2 regions of the Dermacoccus sp. PAMC28757 genome follow, and region 2 is predicted to be linked to the other one. Evidence: riboswitches for the same ligand, from Rfam matches in the RefSeq annotation. Region 2 holds a riboswitch; the other holds the start of a gene.
What was found. A riboswitch is a leader RNA that binds a small molecule or an ion and turns the genes downstream of it on or off. The one in region 2 is predicted to bind cobalamin.
Positions count from the first base shown of each region.

Region 1 (4,208 bases), 540 kb from region 2:
GCTTCGAACTCGACGGCTTCGGCTGCGACGTGGTCGGCTTCGTGCTGCTCGGCTTGGGCGAGCTGGGCCTCGGAGTCGATGTCGTGGGCTTCGTCGTGCTCGGCTTCGGCGACGTGATCGCAGCAGTCACGGGCACGGACGGCGCGGTGCCGCTGCCGAAGCGGAATCCGACGACTCCGCCCGGGGTGGCGGGCAGCGAGGCGACACCGAGGTTCGAGTAGTTCCACGAGCCGCCGCGCTTGGCGCTGAAGACCGCCCAGTAGGCGTTCGTCGGAGGCATCCGGCACGGCGAACTCGACGGGTACCCGTTGACGCCGCAGAGCACGCCGTCGTGGTACTGCGTGGAACCGGTCGTCGAGAACCCGGCGGCCCGCAGCGCCTGGAGCGCCGTGCCCGGACTACCCGGCGCGCAGCCGGTGGCCGAGCCGCTCGGGAACTGGACGACGACGGTCACGCCGCTCGTCGCACTCGTGCACGCACCCGCAGCGGACGCGGGCGCTGCGGCACCCGTCGTCACGGCACCGAGGCCCGCGAGGGCCGAGGCGCCGACGAGAACCGGTGCGCCGAGGCGCGCGAGATCAGCGGCGACGCGCGTACGCAACGGCACCTCCCGCGGTGACGAGGATGACGGCGCCGAAGGCGAAGCCGAACGGCACGGTGTTGTCGGAAACCTTGTCGGTGTTCACGATCGGGCCGGTGGCGGGCGTCGTCGACGTCGGCTGCGGCACCGTGGACGTGGACGGCGCGCTCGGGCTCGTCGTCGAGGTCGGGGCTGCGGTGGCGTCCGTGCTCGTGGCGCTCGTGGTGCTCGTGGGAGCCGGCGTGGCGGAGGTGGACGTCGAGTTGCTCGACGAGGTGGACGTCGGCTTCGGCGCGCTCGTCGTGGACGTCGAGGTGCTGGGCGACGACGTGGGCTCGGAGGAGCACGAGATGGCGGGAGTCGCGGTGGCGCCACCCTTCGTCAACGAGACGAGGGGCGCCCTCGTGAACGCGTAGAGCCCCTGGGACGTGGCGCGGGTCTCGTTGCCGGCGAGCTTGCCGGAGGCACCGGCGCTCTTCATCGCCGCGAACGTGGTGCGGTCGTAGGCGATGGCGCCACGCACAGCGGCAGGGAACGAGCAGCCGTACTGCAGCGAGGCGACGAACGACTGCGCCTTAACAGCGCGCGCGTCCTGACCGCCGAGGGTGAACGCCACCGCCGCGAGGCCCGTCGAGTTGGCGTTGGGGGTGGTCGTGCCCGTTCCGCCGACGACGCCACCGTCGGCGTTCTGCTTCGTTGCGAGGAAGTTCACGGCCTTCGTCACGTCGGCGCCGTGACCGCCGGCGGCGGCGAGCGCCTGCACGGCGAACGACGTGGCGTCGGGGTCGGAGACGCACGCCGAACCGTCGTCGGCCAAGCGGAATCCGCCGTCATTGCAGCGCAGCGAGAGGAGGTAGTTCGTGGCCTTCGCGTCAGCGGGCGCGCCGGCCTTCTGCAGCGCGATGACGGCGAGGGACTGGGTGACGGCGTTCGAGTAGTCGCCGTAGGCCGAGACGTCGGAGAAGCGGCCGCTCGGCTTCTCGAGGCCCTGCAGCTTCGAGACGAGGTCGACGCCGCCGAACGCGCGCGGGTTCTGCCCCTGTGCCTTCGCGACGATGAGGGACTTCGCCACAGCTCCGGCGTACACGTCGGTGCCCGGGGCGGCGTAGTCACTCACGCCTTTGGCGAAGGCCGTTGCGGCGGCGGTGGCTTCGGTGTCCGCCACGCCGGCCGACGTAAGGGCCAGGATGCCGTCCGCGGAAAGGCCCGCGTCGAGGTAGGTCTGACCCGCGTAGGTGGAGCTGAGCTGGTGCCCGCCCGCCGCGAACTGCCCGGCAAGGAAGGACGCCGCGGCGTCGCTTCCCGTCGCGGGAGCGGCAGTGGCGGGCGCCGAGGCTGCGGCAGCGAGAGCGACGAGGGCGGCGCTGGTGACTCCGGCGCGACGCAGGTGGGTCGTCATGATGACCTTCCGGGCAGGTGCGTGGCCGGTGGGCGACACCCTGCTCGAACGACGAGCCGGGCCCCTCCCGCTGACCTCGACGGGTGTGATGAGGCAGATGTGATCAGACACAGCCGAGACGAGGCATTCCGGCTCATCAGCGAACTGATCTACGGCTGCGGGTCAGCGCCGGAATTCGACCGGCTTCCCCTCGTTCTCGGCTCTCCGGCACGAGCCGAAGATCGCATCCAGGCTATCACCAGCCGCCGTGCGCCCTCGTCTCAGCGAGAGCGCCTGACGAGCGCGTCCCAGACCGAGCGCGCGATGGGTGCGGCGGTCCGTCCACCCTCGCCTCCTTCGTCGACCCGAACGACGACGACGTAGCGCTTGCCGTCCTCGTCCGCCCCGCCGAACGAGGCGAACCACGCGGTGGCGTGCTTGCCGTAGACCTCGGCCGTCCCTGTCTTGCCGTAGACGGCGTGCGCGTCGAGGTCGAAGCCTCGGAAGGCCTCGGAGGCCGTCCCCGTCGAGACCGCCCGTTTGAGCCCCTCGAGTTCACGGGCGTACATCCGGGCATCGAGGCTGAGGGTACGGGCCTCGGGCGACGGGAGCGCCGTGCGAGCGCTGCCGTCCGAACGCGCGGTTGCCACGGCGACGCGGGGCGTCGGCACACGACCGTTCGTCGCGAGCGCGGCGAAGGACGTGGCCACCTGCATCGGCGTCGCGGCGACGTCACCCTGGCCGATCGCGAAGTTCACCGCGTCACCGGCGCGTACGACGTAGCCACTCGTGCAGTTCTCCTTGGCCACCTGCGTGAGATACGAAGCACGGTCCTTGTCGGTGATCTCCGGGTAGCCGCTCTTCGCCCGCCTGCAGGACGCCGCCTTCGTCGCCTCCCACTCACGGCGCTTCGTCGCGCGGTCGGGAAGGGAGCCGCTCGCCTCCGCGGGCAGGTCAACCCCGGTTCGCGCGCCGTATCCGAACTCGCGGGCCACGCTGGTGTACGGGTCGGGAGCGTCGGTGGACGCCTTCACTCCCCCGGCCTTGACCCAGGCGTCGTACGCCCACCGGTAGAAAACGGTGTCGCAGGAGACCTCGAGCGCCTTCGGGATGTCGATCGTGCCGTGCGCCTGCGACTCGAAGTTGCTGTAGGAGCGGTTGCCGATCATGACCGACGACGGGCAGGAGTACGAGCCGTTCGGGTCCACGCCGGTCTGGGCCGCGGCGAAGAGGGAGAACACCTTGAACGTCGACGCGGGTGGGCCGGCCACGGACGTGGCTCGGTTGGTCAGCGGGTCGCCGGCCCTCGTGTCGAGCAGCGAGTCGTACTCGGCCTGCGTCACGCCGCCGTTCCACACGGACGGGTCGTAGGTGGGCTGGTTCGTCATGGCGACGACGTTGCCGCTGTCCGCCTCGAGGACAACGACGCTTCCCGAACCGGCCTTTTGCCCGCGCTTCCGGGCTGCGGCGATGCCGTCGGCGAGGGCCTTCGCCGCGGCGTCCTGCACGTCAGGGCGGATCGAGGTGACGACGTCCTGGCCCGCCACCGGCGGCACGTCCGCCACCTGACGTTGCGCCGTGCCGTCGGGGCCGATGGCGGTGGAGCGCTTGCCGTCGCGTCCGCGCAGGACGGCGTCGTACTGCTTCTCGACACCCGTGCGGCCGAGCAACGTCGGCACACCCGACCCCGAGCTCGAGACGCCGGTGTCGTCGGCTGTCGCTGCCGTGAGGTAACCGGCCACCTGGGCGAGGGAGTCGCCGCGGGAGCCGTAGGTTCGGGTCGCTGTCGGTCGCACCGCGATGCCGGGGTAGGCCTCGGGGCGCTCGAGCAGCGCGTTCGCAGCCGACGCCTCGACGTCGGAGGCGATCGGCACCGCCTCGAAGGGATGCCCGGCGAAGCAGACCGGCGACGGCGCGGCGCCCTTCGTCCCGCACGCCTTCGTCCGCGCCAAGAGGCTCCGCGGATCCCGGCCGATGGCCGAGGCGACGCGCGCGATGACCTTCGGCGCGTCGTCACGCGCGAGGGCCTGCGGCGAGATCGTCAGCGTCGTCGTCGAACCGTTCCCGACGAGAACGGTGCCGTCGGCAGCGAGGATCCGCCCGCGTTGGGCAGGCACGACGACGTCGCGCGTGTTGATGTCCGCTGCGGCCCGCGCGTTCTTCGCGCCGTCGACGATCTGCAGTTGAACGAGGCGACCCACCATGATCGTCGCGACGAGAGCGACGACAAGAGCCATGACAAGCAACCGC
Region 1 covers NZ_CP060292.1:2,690,563-2,694,770, forward strand. The annotation lists gene H7F30_RS12740 (hypothetical protein) at 1-601, opposite strand, end outside; gene H7F30_RS12745 (prenyltransferase/squalene oxidase repeat-containing protein) at 579-1,979, opposite strand; cobalamin riboswitch at 2,079-2,220, opposite strand; gene H7F30_RS12750 (penicillin-binding transpeptidase domain-containing protein) at 2,240-4,195, opposite strand.
Region 1: another riboswitch for cobalamin. It lies ahead of H7F30_RS12745 (prenyltransferase/squalene oxidase repeat-containing protein); the one in region 2 lies ahead of H7F30_RS10265 (VWA domain-containing protein).

Region 2 (4,208 bases):
CACCCTGGCCCGTGCTCGTGTGGACTTCACCGAGCGCTTCGAGCGCGGCCTGCTCACCGATGCGCCACTTGGCGGACTTCACGAATTGGAAGACGCCGATCGACCAGCCCTGGTTCCAGGCGCGCAGCGCGAGCCCGAAGGCGGCCGTCGACTTGCCCTTGCCCGCGCCGTGGTGGACGACGACGAGGGGGCGGTTGCGGCGCTGACGGGTCGTGAGGCCGTCGTCCGGAGTGCTGGGGGTCTGTCCCTGGGGCATCAGGCTGCCTTCCCGTTCGAGGTGCGCGGCGTCGCCGCGGGAGCGATGGCGTCGATGAGGCCGGTGGCCGAGACCTGCTCGAGGGGTACGTGACGGGCCAGCATCCGCTGGGCGAGCTGCCCCGCGAGGCCGAGTCGGAAGCGTCCCGATTCGCAGTCGACGACGATCGTCTCGACGTCGAGGGAGTGCCACCTATCGGCCACGTCGAAGGCTCGCTCGAGGGCGCGCTCGCCGCTCGTCGCGCGGCCGTCGGTGACGAGCACGAGCAGGGGACGTCGGTTCGGGTCGCGCAGCCGCTCGATGCGCAGCACGTCCGCCGCTTCGAGCAGGCCCTCCGCGACAGGGGTGCGCCCGCCGTGCGGAACGTCGGCGAGCAGGGTCGCGGCTCGGTCGACGGAGGAGGTCGGCGGCAGGACGAGGCGGGCACCGTCGCCGGCGAACGTCACGAGGCCAACCTTGTCGCGACGCTCGTAGGCGTCGAGCAAGAGCGAGAGCACGGCGGTCTTGACCTCGCTCATCCGCTTGCGTGCGGCCATCGAGCCCGAGGCATCCACGCAGAAGAGGACGAGGTTGGATTCACGGCCCATGATCCGCGCATGGCGCAGGTCCGCCGGTTCGACGAGGAGCCCCGAGCCGGGCTCGGCCTTCCGTGCTACTTGCCGCACGGCCGCTTCGCGGACCGTCGCGAGGAGGTGGACCTTGCCCTCACGATCGGGGCGTACACCGACGACGCGGCCCGTCGTCGTTTCGGCGCGGCTGCGTCGTCCGGCCTCACCTCGACCGATGCTCGACAGTTCGAAGCGCTGTGGGCGGTAGGGGGCGCCGACCGATGCCGTCGCGACGGGTGCGGCCGCGTTCTGCGGTTCGTCCTGTGTATCGGCAGGGCTCTGATCCGCCTCTGTCTCGGCGTGCGTGTCGTGCGAGGACGTGGGTGACTGCTCGTCACGCGGGCTGTCGTCCTGGGCAGGCGGCGATTGAGGAGAATCGGCGCTTGGCCCGTCAGTCGCTTCGCTCCCGTCGGCGGCCTCGGAGTTGGACGGCTCCTCGTCGTCGGGCTCCTGCGGCTCGTCGCCGGGATCGTCGCCGCCCTCGGGCGGCGGGGGCGGTTCCTCGTCGAGCAGCCGATCGAGAAGGTCTTCGTCCAGGCCGGGCGGGTCGAAGGGGCCGCGGCGTCGGCGGTGTGCGAGCGCAAGGACGGCCGCTGCGCGGATGTCCTCACGCTCGACGGCGTCGGCGCCACGCCACGCGGCGTGCGCACTGGCCGTTCGCGCGATGACGATATCGGCACGCATCCCGTCGACGTCGAAGCCGGCACACACGCGGGCGATGGTGCGCAGCGCCCACGGGGAAAGGACAACCCCTCCGACACGCTCCTGGGCCGCGGCGATGCGCTCTCGCAGGCGAGCCTGATGGCCCGCGAATCGTTCGAGGAACGCATCGGGGTTCGCGTCGAAGGCGAGGCGACGCGTGACGACTTCGGCGCGGACCTCGGGGTCACGCGAGGCTGCGACGTCGACGGAGAGGCCGAAGCGGTCGAGCAGCTGGGGGCGGAGTTCGCCCTCCTCGGGGTTCATCGTGCCGACGAGGACGAAACGGGCTGCGTGCGTCACCGACATGCCGTCACGCTCGACGGTGTTGCTGCCCATCGCGGACGCGTCGAGCAGGAGGTCGACGAGGTGGTCGTGCAGGAGGTTGACCTCGTCGACGTAGAGCAACCCACGGTTGGCCTCGGCGAGCAGGCCGGGGCGGAACTCGGCGCTGCCGGCGCCCAAGGCCCGGGCCAGATCGAGCGAGCCACTGACTCGGTCGTCGCCGGCGCCGACGGGAAGTTCGACAAGACGGACCGGGCGACTCGTGGCGTCACCGTCGGCGTCGTGAGGGCCGTCGGGGCAGTTCGGCTCCGGGGTCCGCGGGTCGCAGCTGTAGCGGCATCCGGCGACGACGTCGATCCGGGGGAGCACGTCGACGAGCCCGCGCACGATGGTCGACTTGGCCGTGCCCTTCTCGCCGCGAACGAGCACACCACCGATGGCCGGTGAGATTGTCGTCAGCACGAGAGCCAGTTCGAGGTCGTCTGCGCCGACGACGGCCGTGAAGGGGTAACGGGACATCACGAATCCTCCTGGCAAGTGACCACGCTTGCCGTACGAGATGCCACGGCTCGTGCACGTGGCAGGTGATGACGACGTCCTGGCTCGCTTCGAAGGGAAGCTCACAGTGGCGGGACCGCTCCGGATTCTCACCGGTATTCCTCGTCATGCAACCGGGAGACATCATGGCAGACGCGCGCGCCGTGGTGGTGTCCGGGCCGATCCGAGGTTTCGCGTCCCTCAGGGCCGCCGTCGGTGCTCAGCGTTGTCGTAGGGTGTCGGCCATGATCGAGGTCGTGGGCATCGGGGACGACGGGTGGAGTGGTCTCTCTGAAGCCTCACGACACCTCGTGGAACGGGCTGACACCGTCATCGGAAGCCCACGTCAGCTCGACCTGCTGCCGTCGATGGGACAGCAGGAACGGCGACCCCTGCCGTCGCCGCTGCGCGACAACCTGCAGTCGCTTGTCGGCGAATCAGGCAGGCACACAGTTGTTCTCGCATCCGGAGACCCGTTTTTGTCGGGCATCGGAACGACGCTGATCAAGGCAGTTGGTCGGGAGGCGGTGCGTGTCCACCCGGCGCTCTCGTCGGAGGCGCTGGCCCGCGCTCGGATGGGGTGGTCGGCGGAGTCCGTCGACGTCGTCACCCTCGTCGGCCGCTCCACGGACCGTTTCCTTCCGTTCGTCACCCCTGGTGCCCGTCTCGTCCTGCTCTGTTCGGACGGTGACAACCCCGCGGAGGTTGCACGCCTCGCCGTGGAGGCAGGCGCCGGAACTGCACAGCTCACCGCGTGGTGGCACCTCGGTGGCCAGAACGAGGGCTCGCACAGCACCACCTGCGCTGCGTGGGGTGACGAACGCACCCCTGACCTCGTCGTCGTGTGCCTCGAGGTCGGTGTTCTCGACGCCGAGCCACAAGCCCTCGGGCCCGCCCCCGGTCGTGCCGACGACGCTTTCGAGCACGACGGACTCATCACGAAGCGAGACGTGCGTGCCACCGCCCTCGCCCGGCTGCGCCCGTGGCCCGGTCAGGTCCTGTGGGACCTCGGCGCCGGCTCGGGGGCCGTGGGGATCGAGTGGTGCCTCGCTGCCCCGCGGGCCCGCACGGTCGCCATCGAGCGCGATCCCGACCGTGCCGATCGGGTGACGCAGAACGCCGCCCGCTTCGGCGTCTCCTCCCGCGTGGACGTCCACGTCACCAGCACGAGCGCCGCCGTGCGCGACGACGACCTGCCTCGACCGGATGCCGTCTTCCTCGGCGGTGGACTGGATCGTGACGTCCTGGACGCCGCGATTGCAGCGTTGCGGCCCGGTGGTCGTCTCGTCGCCCACGCCGTGACGAGAGAGAGCGAAGCGCTGCTTCACGAGGTACACCGCACGCACGGCGGCTCACTCACCCGCCTTGCCGTCGAACATCTCGAGCCTCTCGGGCGCTTCAACGGCTGGAAGCCTGCCCGTAGCGTCGTTCAGTGGTGCCTGACGCGGCCCCCCAGGTCGAAGGAGTCCGCATGACCGTCCACTTCATCGGTGCCGGTCCGGGAGCGGCCGATCTCCTCACGCTGCGCGCCGTGAACCTGCTCGAGCGCTCGTCGGTGTGCCTGTTCGCCGGCACCTACCTCGACGCGGCCGTGCTCGCTCACCTGCCCGCCGACGCCGAACGTATCGACACGCAACGTCTCGACCTCGACGACATCACGCGCCTCATGGCCGAGGCTCACGCCCGCGGAGCGGACGTCGCGCGGCTGTGCTCGGGCGACCCGTCGATCTACTCGGCTCTCGCCGAGCAGACCCGACGACTCGACGCTCTCGGGGTGCCGTGGGAGGTCTGCCCGGGCGTGCCCGCCTACGCGGCCACAGCCG
Region 2 covers NZ_CP060292.1:2,147,789-2,151,996, forward strand. The annotation lists gene cobO (cob(I)yrinic acid a,c-diamide adenosyltransferase) at 1-256, opposite strand, end outside; gene H7F30_RS10265 (VWA domain-containing protein) at 256-2,367, opposite strand; cobalamin riboswitch at 2,423-2,549, opposite strand; gene cbiE (precorrin-6y C5,15-methyltransferase (decarboxylating) subunit CbiE) at 2,631-3,860, shown strand; gene H7F30_RS10275 (cobalt-precorrin-4/precorrin-4 C(11)-methyltransferase) at 3,857-4,208, shown strand, end outside.